Regions from separate parts of the Neobacillus phoenicis genome, predicted to be linked through region 2. Evidence: a T-box and tRNA genes for the amino acid it is inferred to sense, from the RefSeq annotation. Region 2 holds a T-box; the other holds one or more tRNA genes.
What was found. The T-box of region 2 lies ahead of serS (serine--tRNA ligase). A T-box ahead of a tRNA ligase gene usually reads a tRNA of that ligase, here a tRNA-Ser.
Positions count from the first base shown of each region.

Region 1: it encodes a tRNA-Ser, which carries the amino acid that the T-box ahead of serS (serine--tRNA ligase) is inferred to sense. The anticodon was not compared.

Region 1 is NZ_CP154847.1:3,164,432-3,168,853, reverse strand. It holds gene AA0X95_RS16465 (hypothetical protein) at 327-755, shown strand; gene AA0X95_RS16460 (hypothetical protein) at 783-956, shown strand; gene AA0X95_RS16455 (DsbA family oxidoreductase) at 1,106-1,759, shown strand; gene AA0X95_RS16450 (GNAT family N-acetyltransferase) at 1,892-2,443, shown strand; tRNA gene AA0X95_RS16445 (tRNA-Ser) at 2,554-2,644, shown strand; tRNA gene AA0X95_RS16440 (tRNA-Leu) at 2,657-2,738, shown strand; RNA gene ffs (signal recognition particle sRNA small type) at 2,738-2,823, shown strand; gene AA0X95_RS16430 (HAD family hydrolase) at 2,945-3,742, opposite strand; RNA gene ffs (signal recognition particle sRNA small type) at 3,997-4,082, shown strand; gene AA0X95_RS16420 (hydrolase) at 4,197-4,422, shown strand, end outside.
Region 2 is NZ_CP154847.1:439,101-443,522, forward strand. It holds tRNA gene AA0X95_RS02280 (tRNA-Ser) at 161-253, opposite strand; gene serS (serine--tRNA ligase) at 443-1,723, opposite strand; T-box leader at 1,779-2,005, opposite strand; gene pdxT (pyridoxal 5'-phosphate synthase glutaminase subunit PdxT) at 2,069-2,659, opposite strand; gene pdxS (pyridoxal 5'-phosphate synthase lyase subunit PdxS) at 2,846-3,727, opposite strand; gene AA0X95_RS02300 (serine hydrolase) at 3,909-4,422, opposite strand, start outside.

The sequences.
Region 1 (4,422 bases), 2.6 Mb from region 2:
GTTATTTCTTACATTTAGACTTTTGTCAATTTTGTGAAAACCAATTGGGTTAGCGGCGATTTATTGAAATGAATGCTATAATTGCATATGACTAATAAATTCCCCTATTTGTTTTTAGAGTTCCTACCTCATCTATCTATCCTTTTCCTACCATAAATACTTTCGTTTATTATTTCTTATTCTCTCTCATTCTCATTATTTCTCTTGTTTAATTCTTATTTTATTGCAGTCTTCTATGTCAATCAGACTTTATTTATAAATTTTTAGAAGGGAAGCGTAACTTCGGTAAGACAACATTTATTCATTTTAATGAGGAGGAATAGTTGATGGCATCTTTTCATCGTCCTGTAGCTTGCCCTGATTGTGGAAGATTTGCTGTTGAGGATTATTATTACAGGATTGGTGCGGGCTATATCATTTGCCAATGCTGTGGTTGTGAAGTTGATCGCGAAGCAAAATATGATCCGGAAAAAAACACTTCTTATTTTGCAATAGAAAAAAGAAGGGGGTATGGTAAATTCTTTTTAAAGAGGAAGGATGGAACCTTCAGTAGTAACCGATTAATGAGTCCATTGACCGATGAACAATTTAAGGATTTCAAAGAAAAATTTTCTAACTTTGATGTGGACCCAGAGAATAGTTACCTAGTTTCATATAAAAATGGTGAATTTGAAACATTATTAGGCAGTGTCCCTGAGGATTTTAATTTGTCATTTGCGGAGTATATCGAAAAATATGGATATGATTGTATATAGAAAAAATCTAAATTGAGGTGATAGAAAATGGAAAAACCATTTTATAAAGAGTTTGGATTTAGTGGAAGTGAAAAAGATAAATGGGAACGTGAACTTTTGATTAAAAAACTATTTGAACAAGGAGTAGAAATTGAGGAAATAGCGAAAATTGCTGGTTTAACTGATGAAGAAGTAGAAGAACGCTTCCTTTGGCTTGATTAAACTTAGGAAAAACAATGTGTTGAGTTCACCAATGTATCATATTCTGTGTAAAAAATAATGGTTTCCTTTATACTATACAAGAAAAACAAACGGGAGGGAAAACCATGCATATTGAAATGTGGACAGATTATGCTTGACCATTCTGCTATATTGGCAAAAGGCATCTGGAGGATGCCATTAAACAGTTTGACCATCCGATTGAAGTAACTTACCGTTGCTTCGAATTAGATCCGACAATTGGTCGGGACATAAAAGAAAACATCTACGAAGCGTTAGCAAAAAAATACGGGATGAGTATCGCCCAAGCAAAAACCAATACCGAAAGAATGGTACAAATGGCAAAGGATGCTGGGCTAGATTATCATATGGATACGCTCATTTTAACGAATACCTTCGATGCACACCGATTAACGATGTTCGCTAAAAAACATGGTTTAATGAAAGAGATGACAGAACGAATTTTACACGCGCATTTTACGGAATCCAAGCATATTGGCGATCATGAAACATTAACTGAATTGGCGGTAGAAGTTGGGGTGAACAGGGAATCTGTTGAAAAAATGCTGGCAAGTGATGAGATGGCGGACGAAGTACGTGTGGATGAGCAAACAGCGCAGCAATACCGTATCACAAGTGTCCCATTCTTCCTTATTAATAAGAAGTATGCGCTAACCGGCGCTCAACCAACTGAGACATTTGTTCAGGCATTGAGAAAAGTCATCCAAGAGGATGAAATCGTTGTGTTAAACAATGAAGATGGGATCGTTTGCGATGAAAATGGTTGCGAAATTCCTAAAAAGTAATGCGTTTCTTTACTACAAAAAACAACCTGATTCAATTCAGGTTGTTTTTTACTAATCAGTAAATAATAATAACAAAATGAAAAGGGGGTAAACCTGGTAGCATGTTTGTGCCAATGCTCCAGGTAAATTGGTTTGAATTTTAAAACGTATGATCAATGGAATGAAGAGGTTTGGGCCGATGCAGGCTTCATCTATAAACAGGCTTTTAAGGACAAGGGAGCAAAGCCAGAGGACATCATTCGGAATATGTTTCAAAAAGGAATTTGCTATTTGCATGTTGGCTATATGGAAGACCGAAGCGTAGCGATGGCCCTTATCGGTAAATTGAATGAAATGGATGCCTTATTAATTGATTATTTTGCTGTTCACCCAGATTTTCAAAACCAAGGGTTAGGGAAGAAAATGGTGAACTATATTCATGAATGGTCTCTTGGTAAAGATCAATTTGATGCATTAATTATTGAGGTAGAAGCAGAAAAAACACCTGAAAACCTTAAAAGAATTCATTTTTGGCAGCATTGCGGTTTTACCTTGACTGATTATATTCATCAGTATATTTGGGTGCCAGAACCTTATCAGGCAATGTATTCTCACATCAAGTCTAAGCACAAGGACTTTACTGGTGAGGATTTGTTTAAGCATATTGGAAAGTTCCATAAAGCATCTTTTCAGAAAAAGAGATAGAACACTTAGGACTTTTGTCTACCAAAATTTACAGGTAGCTTCCAATTGGTGTGGATGTTATAGTAAGTTTATAAGTTCTTAACGGAACTTTTTGAAGTAGTTCTTCATACAGAGAAGTACTCAAGAGGCTGAAGAGGCGCCCCTGCTAAGGGTGTAGGTCGGGTAACCGGCGCGAGGGTTCAAATCCCTTCTTCTCTGCCATAATATGAATTTGCGGGTGTGGCGGAATTGGCAGACGCACCAGACTTAGGATCTGGCGCCTTCGGGCGTGGGGGTTCGACTCCCTTCACCCGCATCATAGTCCAACAAAGACACTAGGAAACTGGTCAGGGCAGGAATGCAGCAGCCATAACTAGTGAAATTGTGTGGGCTATTACATAGAACAGAAATCAAAAAACGCTAAACTCAATTTTTCTTTGAGAGTTTAGCGTTTTTATATTAGGTATCCTAATTTTTAAAATACTTTCAGCTATTGATGATAAAAAATGATTTTAAATAACTTTAAATCACATAGGATTCATATGATTTAAGAAGATAACGTTCTATAAATTCAGCTAATCCATCATTTTCGTGATGTCCTGTTACAAAATCTGCTACTGCTTTAACCTCTTCGCTTGCGTTCCCCATTGCCACACCAGTACCGACATGACGAAGCATCTCTATATCATTGGGTCCGTCTCCAATGGTTACGACTTCATTTGGACTAAATCGAAATGTGCGAAGTAAGCTTTTTATAGCAGACCATTTGGAAACATGAGGAGCAACCAACTCAAACCCGTCATTCCAATTGATGACTTCTGCTTCCGTTTTAAACAAAGCGGATAATTCAGGACTGGGTGCACCTGTTCGAACACTATATTTAAGGACATCTTTATAATTTGCCTGTCTTAAATCTCCAATATACTGTGGCGGAATTTGCCCAACATTTGTCCAATAATCGATTTCTTCATTTGTTTCCTTACAATAAATCCCATTTACTGTATGGATAATTACATTACAAGGAATTTCAGCGGTCAGAAGGTGGAATCGTTCTTCGTTTAGTCGAACGGTTTTCATTTGCAGAGCTCTTCCTGTCTCTGCATCGTGAATAGCAGCACCATTCAAACAGACCATTGGCGTTCGTAATCCAATTTCTTTATGATAGGGAGCGGTTACTTCATAGTGTCGGCCAGTAGCTAGAAAAACCTGGACTCCCTGATTAATGAGCCTATTAATGGCTTCCATATTTCGGCGGGAAATATTGTTTGAGGCGTTTAGTAGGGTACCATCCATATCAATAAATATTGCACGCACATTCATTTAACTGCCTCCTCATTCGGTGATAAACCAATCATATCATCTGAATATTAAAGTCTTGTAAATTCAGTGTACAGATTAAATAAAGTTTATTCAGGAGCAAGGGACCGTTCTTTGCAAGATAAATATATTATTAAAAATTTAGGGGCAGTGGTTAAATAAGCCATAATTATCATGCTGGTGTGGCGGAATTGGCAGACGTACCAGACTTAGGATCTGGCGCATTCGGGCGTGGGGATTCGGCTCCCTTCACCCGCATCATAGTCCAACAAGGATACTAGGAAACTGGTCAGGGCAGGAATGCAGCAGCCATAACTAGTGAAATTGTGTGGGCTATTACATAGTGCGAAAGCGACCAGCGCTAATCTCATTCTTATATGAGGTTAGCGTTTTTTCTTTACCGTTTTAGACTCGAAAAGTTGTGGTATACATGGAAAAAAGGATAGGAGATGATCATATGGATGAAAAACACAGCTATTATATAAACATACAATCTCACGAGATTTTTGGTGAACCTAATGGAGGGGAATGGGATTTTAAGATTAGCGCAACCGAAAGTCAAATTGCTGTCCTTGAAAGGCTATTCGACAAAACAGATGAAACAGATTGGGAAAGTTATGTTCGGGCACATATTCCTTTTCTTGAATATCATCATCAGCCTGAAAATAAAGAATATGACCTGC
Region 2 (4,422 bases):
CCGCAGGAGTCTTCGCCGCCTTCCGCTCCAATCAACAGAGTTAAAAATCAACAATGTTCTTTAACACAGCCAAAATTTAAAAACCAAACAAAAAAAAGCCCGCTACAATCATTGTAGCGGGCCTTTATCTCCAGTATTTTATGCGCGATTGTTTTAATGATGGCGGAGGAAGAGGGATTCGAACCCCCGCGCGGTTTAACCCGCCTGTCGGTTTTCAAGACCGATCCCTTCAGCCGGACTTGGGTATTCCTCCGTATCAACAAAAGATAATTTATCATATATCCAATATGAATGTCAACAAAGAAATTCAAAAAGCGGAAGCGCCTCGTTCAGCCCCGACAGGCAAATGTTCTTCGGCGGGAAAAGTCCGCCTTTTGACTTTTCTTGCCGAAGGTTATTTGACCCGAGGGGCTAGGCGCTGAAGCTAGATTCAACAAAGAAATTACATTGGCTTTATTACTTCACGATTGCCCATGTAAGGACGTAATACAGTCGGTATGATGACACTGCCGTCCTCTTGCTGGTAATTCTCTAGGATTGCGGCGACCGTGCGGCCAATCGCAAGGCCAGAACCATTTAATGTATGAACATGTTCCGGCTTGGCTTTTGGATCACGACGGAAGCGAATATTCGCGCGTCTCGCTTGGAAGGCTTCAAAATTACTGCAAGAAGAAATCTCGCGGTACGTCCCATAGCTTGGAATCCATACTTCAATATCATACTTCTTCGCAGCCGTAAACCCAAGATCACCCGTACACATGCTTAGCACACGGTATGGAAGCTCTAGTAATTGTAATACTCGTTCAGCATCATTTGTCAGCTTTTCAAGCTCCTCATAAGAATCCTCCGGCTTCACAAACTTCACTAGTTCCACCTTATTGAATTGGTGCTGACGAATCAACCCTCGTGTATCACGTCCAGCAGAGCCAGCCTCAGAACGGAAGCATGCGCTATAGGCAGCAAAGCGAATAGGAAGGTCTTCCCCACTTAAAATCTCATCACGGTGATAGTTTGTAACAGGTACTTCTGCCGTTGGAATAAGGAAATAATCTTCGCTCTCAATTAAGAAGGCATCCTCTTCAAACTTTGGCAATTGCCCTGTTCCCGTCATGCTTGTGCGATTCACCAAGTATGGCGGTAGGATTTCAGTATAGCCATGTTCATCCACATGCAAGTCGAGCATAAAGCTCATTAGTGCACGCTCTAAACGCGCACCTAATCCTTTATAAAAAACAAAGCGGCTTCCTGTTACTTTCCCTGCACGTTCAAAATCAAGGATTCCTAACTGATCAGCAATATCCCAGTGCGGCTTTGCTTCAAATTCAAAGTCACGTACCTGACCCCATTGTCTGATTTCTACATTGTCATCTTCTGTTTCCCCGACTGGTACACTTTCATGAGGGATATTTGGGATACTTAGAAGTAACAGTTCTAATGTTTCTTCTACTCCGCGAAGCTCGTCATCTAGAGCTTTAATTTGATCGCCGACCTCACGCATCTCTTTGATTAGATGATCAGCGTCCTGCTTTTCACGCTTTAGAGCTGCTACTTGCTGTGTCACTTCATTTCGTTTGCTTTTTAATTTTTCAGATTCTACGATTAGTTCTCTTCTCTTTAGGTCCAGTTCTTCAAAACGGCCAAGATCGGTTAAATCTTCTCCACGGTTTTGAAGCTTTTCTTTTACTTCAGCAAAATTTGCTCTTAGAACTTTAATATCCAGCATATTTGACACTCCTTTTATGATGAATTGCAAAAACAAAAAACTCCCGCCCCTGAAAAACAGGGACGAGAGTTAACCCGCGTTACCACCCTGGTTGACAGCATACACTGTCCACCTCGAAAAAAAATGTAACGGTTTTCACCGAAAGTACTTACTTACTACAATCTGTAGTGTTCCATACCTTGCTCGAGGAGGGATTCACAAGCTTCATTCACCGGTTTTCACCAGCCACCGGCTCTCTGCTAGAATGAGTTTCCTGTTACTAATTCCTCTCATTGCTTTCATCAATATTTATGATTTGTATATTTACGTTACTATAATTATGAACGAAATGCAACCAAATTATCCCTATACAAATTGCTTTTGTTTAGCTTCTTTTACCATCTCAACAAAGTAAGCCGTAATGCGATGATCATCCGTTAATTCTGGATGGAAGGAACACCCAAGGAACTGCCTGTCCCGTGCGGCCACAATGCGATCATTATGCTTACACAGGATTTCCACATCTTCTCCCGCCTCAACAATGTGAGGCGCACGAATGAAGACTGCTGGGAAGGACTCTGCTACATCCTTAATCGCCAGGTTTGCTTCAAAACTGTCCACTTGGCGGCCAAAGGAGTTTCTCTCCACCTGAATGTCCATGACACCGATGTGAGGTTCATTATAGCCGACAAGCTGCTTAGCTAATAGGATGAGGCCCGCACATGTCCCAAACATTGGTTTCCCACTACGGGCAAATTCCTTTAACGCATCCATGAAATCATATTTGTCAATCAGGCGCCGCATTGCTGTGCTTTCTCCACCAGGAAGAATTAGTCCATCTAAGTCTTGTAACTCTTCCTTTCGTTTAACAGCAACTGCTTCTACATCGCAGGCCTCAAGTGACCGAATATGTTCCCGGACCGCTCCTTGTAAAGCGAGAACACCGATCTTAATCATAACGATACTCCTTTAACCGTTTTTACTTTGATAACTGTCTAGCTCCAGCTCCCAGCGACTAGTAGCCATCCCACTCCTCCCTACGATAAGTCAACATCGAATCGCTACCGCTCTTCGTGTTTCCTTTATCTCAGTCGGACCGGGCCCTGGCTATACGTCGCTAAACGGTCGCTTCCGCTTTTCCTTTTACCATCCTCGCTCCTGCATGCGTGCTTCTGGTGCTAATGATGAAATTTCGATCCCTTTCATTGGTGTTCCAAGATCCTTTGAAAGTTCAGCAATTAATTTATAGTCTTGGTAGTGAGTAGTTGCTTCCACAATTGCTCTTGCAAACTTAGCAGGGTTTTCTGATTTGAAGATACCAGACCCAACAAACACACCATCTGCACCAAGTTGCATCATAAGTGCTGCATCCGCTGGTGTTGCCACACCGCCAGCTGCAAAGTTAACAACTGGAAGACGTCCAAGACGCTTAATTTCAAGAAGTAATTCAAATGGCGCACCTAAAAGCTTCGCTTCTGTCATTAGTTCATCTTCATTCATTCCCACTACTTTACGTACCTGTGCGTTAACCTTACGGATGTGTCGAACCGCTTCAACGATATTACCAGTTCCCGGCTCACCCTTTGTACGAAGCATGGAAGCACCTTCGCCAATACGGCGCGCTGCCTCACCAAGGTCACGGCAACCACAAACAAACGGAACAGTAAAATCACTTTTATATAAATGGTACTCTTCATCAGCAGGTGTTAATACTTCACTTTCGTCGATATAGTCAACACCCATTGCCTCAAGCACTCTAGCCTCTACAATATGACCAATTCTTGCTTTAGCCATTACAGGGATTGAAACAGCATTAAGTACCTCTTCAACTATTCTTGGATCAGCCATCCTTGCCACTCCACCAGCTGCACGGATATCTGAAGGCACCCGCTCTAAAGCCATTACTGCTACTGCACCTGCTTCTTCAGCAATTTTTGCCTGCTCGGCATTCACAACGTCCATAATGACGCCGCCTTTTTGCATTTCAGCCATACCACGTTTTACGAGTTCCGTACCTGTTTTCATTGTTAAAATCCCCCTTTTATTTAAAATATTTAGAAAAATCTCTTTATACTTGTGGAAAATTCCCATTCAATCAATCGGAATTATCTATTTCCATAAAATCATTAAAGCAACAAAAAAGGACTCCTGTCAAGACAAGAATCCTTCTTAAAAAATCCAAAATTTTCATTTGTTTTTATTCTAATTAAAACCAACCTTTTACGGTTGAAGAAATTCCGTGCCAAACATCACCGAAGAAATTGCCAATCCCACGCATCATTAGGACAAACCAATTTGCTTTTTCTACATCTTGTGCAGCGATGACATCCACTTTGATTTTCTTCTGTCCCTCTTCAGTTAAAAATGAAACCTTTTCACCATTTTTCGGTTCAATAGTTAAATATCCAACTGTTTCACCTTTTTTGACTGGTGCTGTTATTTCTCCATCTTTATTAACCTTTTTCTTATCTAAAACAAGAACTGGTTTGTAACTCTTCTTTTCACCATTAAGGACAACCATGTTAATAGCTGACTTTGTATAAATTTTCACTTGGTCTTCCTTCCCTTTAGTGATAGGAAGTGTTTTATGCCCCTTTACCTGATAATGTTTAGGAACAATTTGTTCTTTTGTATAATTACTAAATGCATAATCCATCATTTTTCTTGTTTCATCAAAACGTGCTTTGTAGCCGCCTTTTCCGCTGGCATCCTTTGCATTT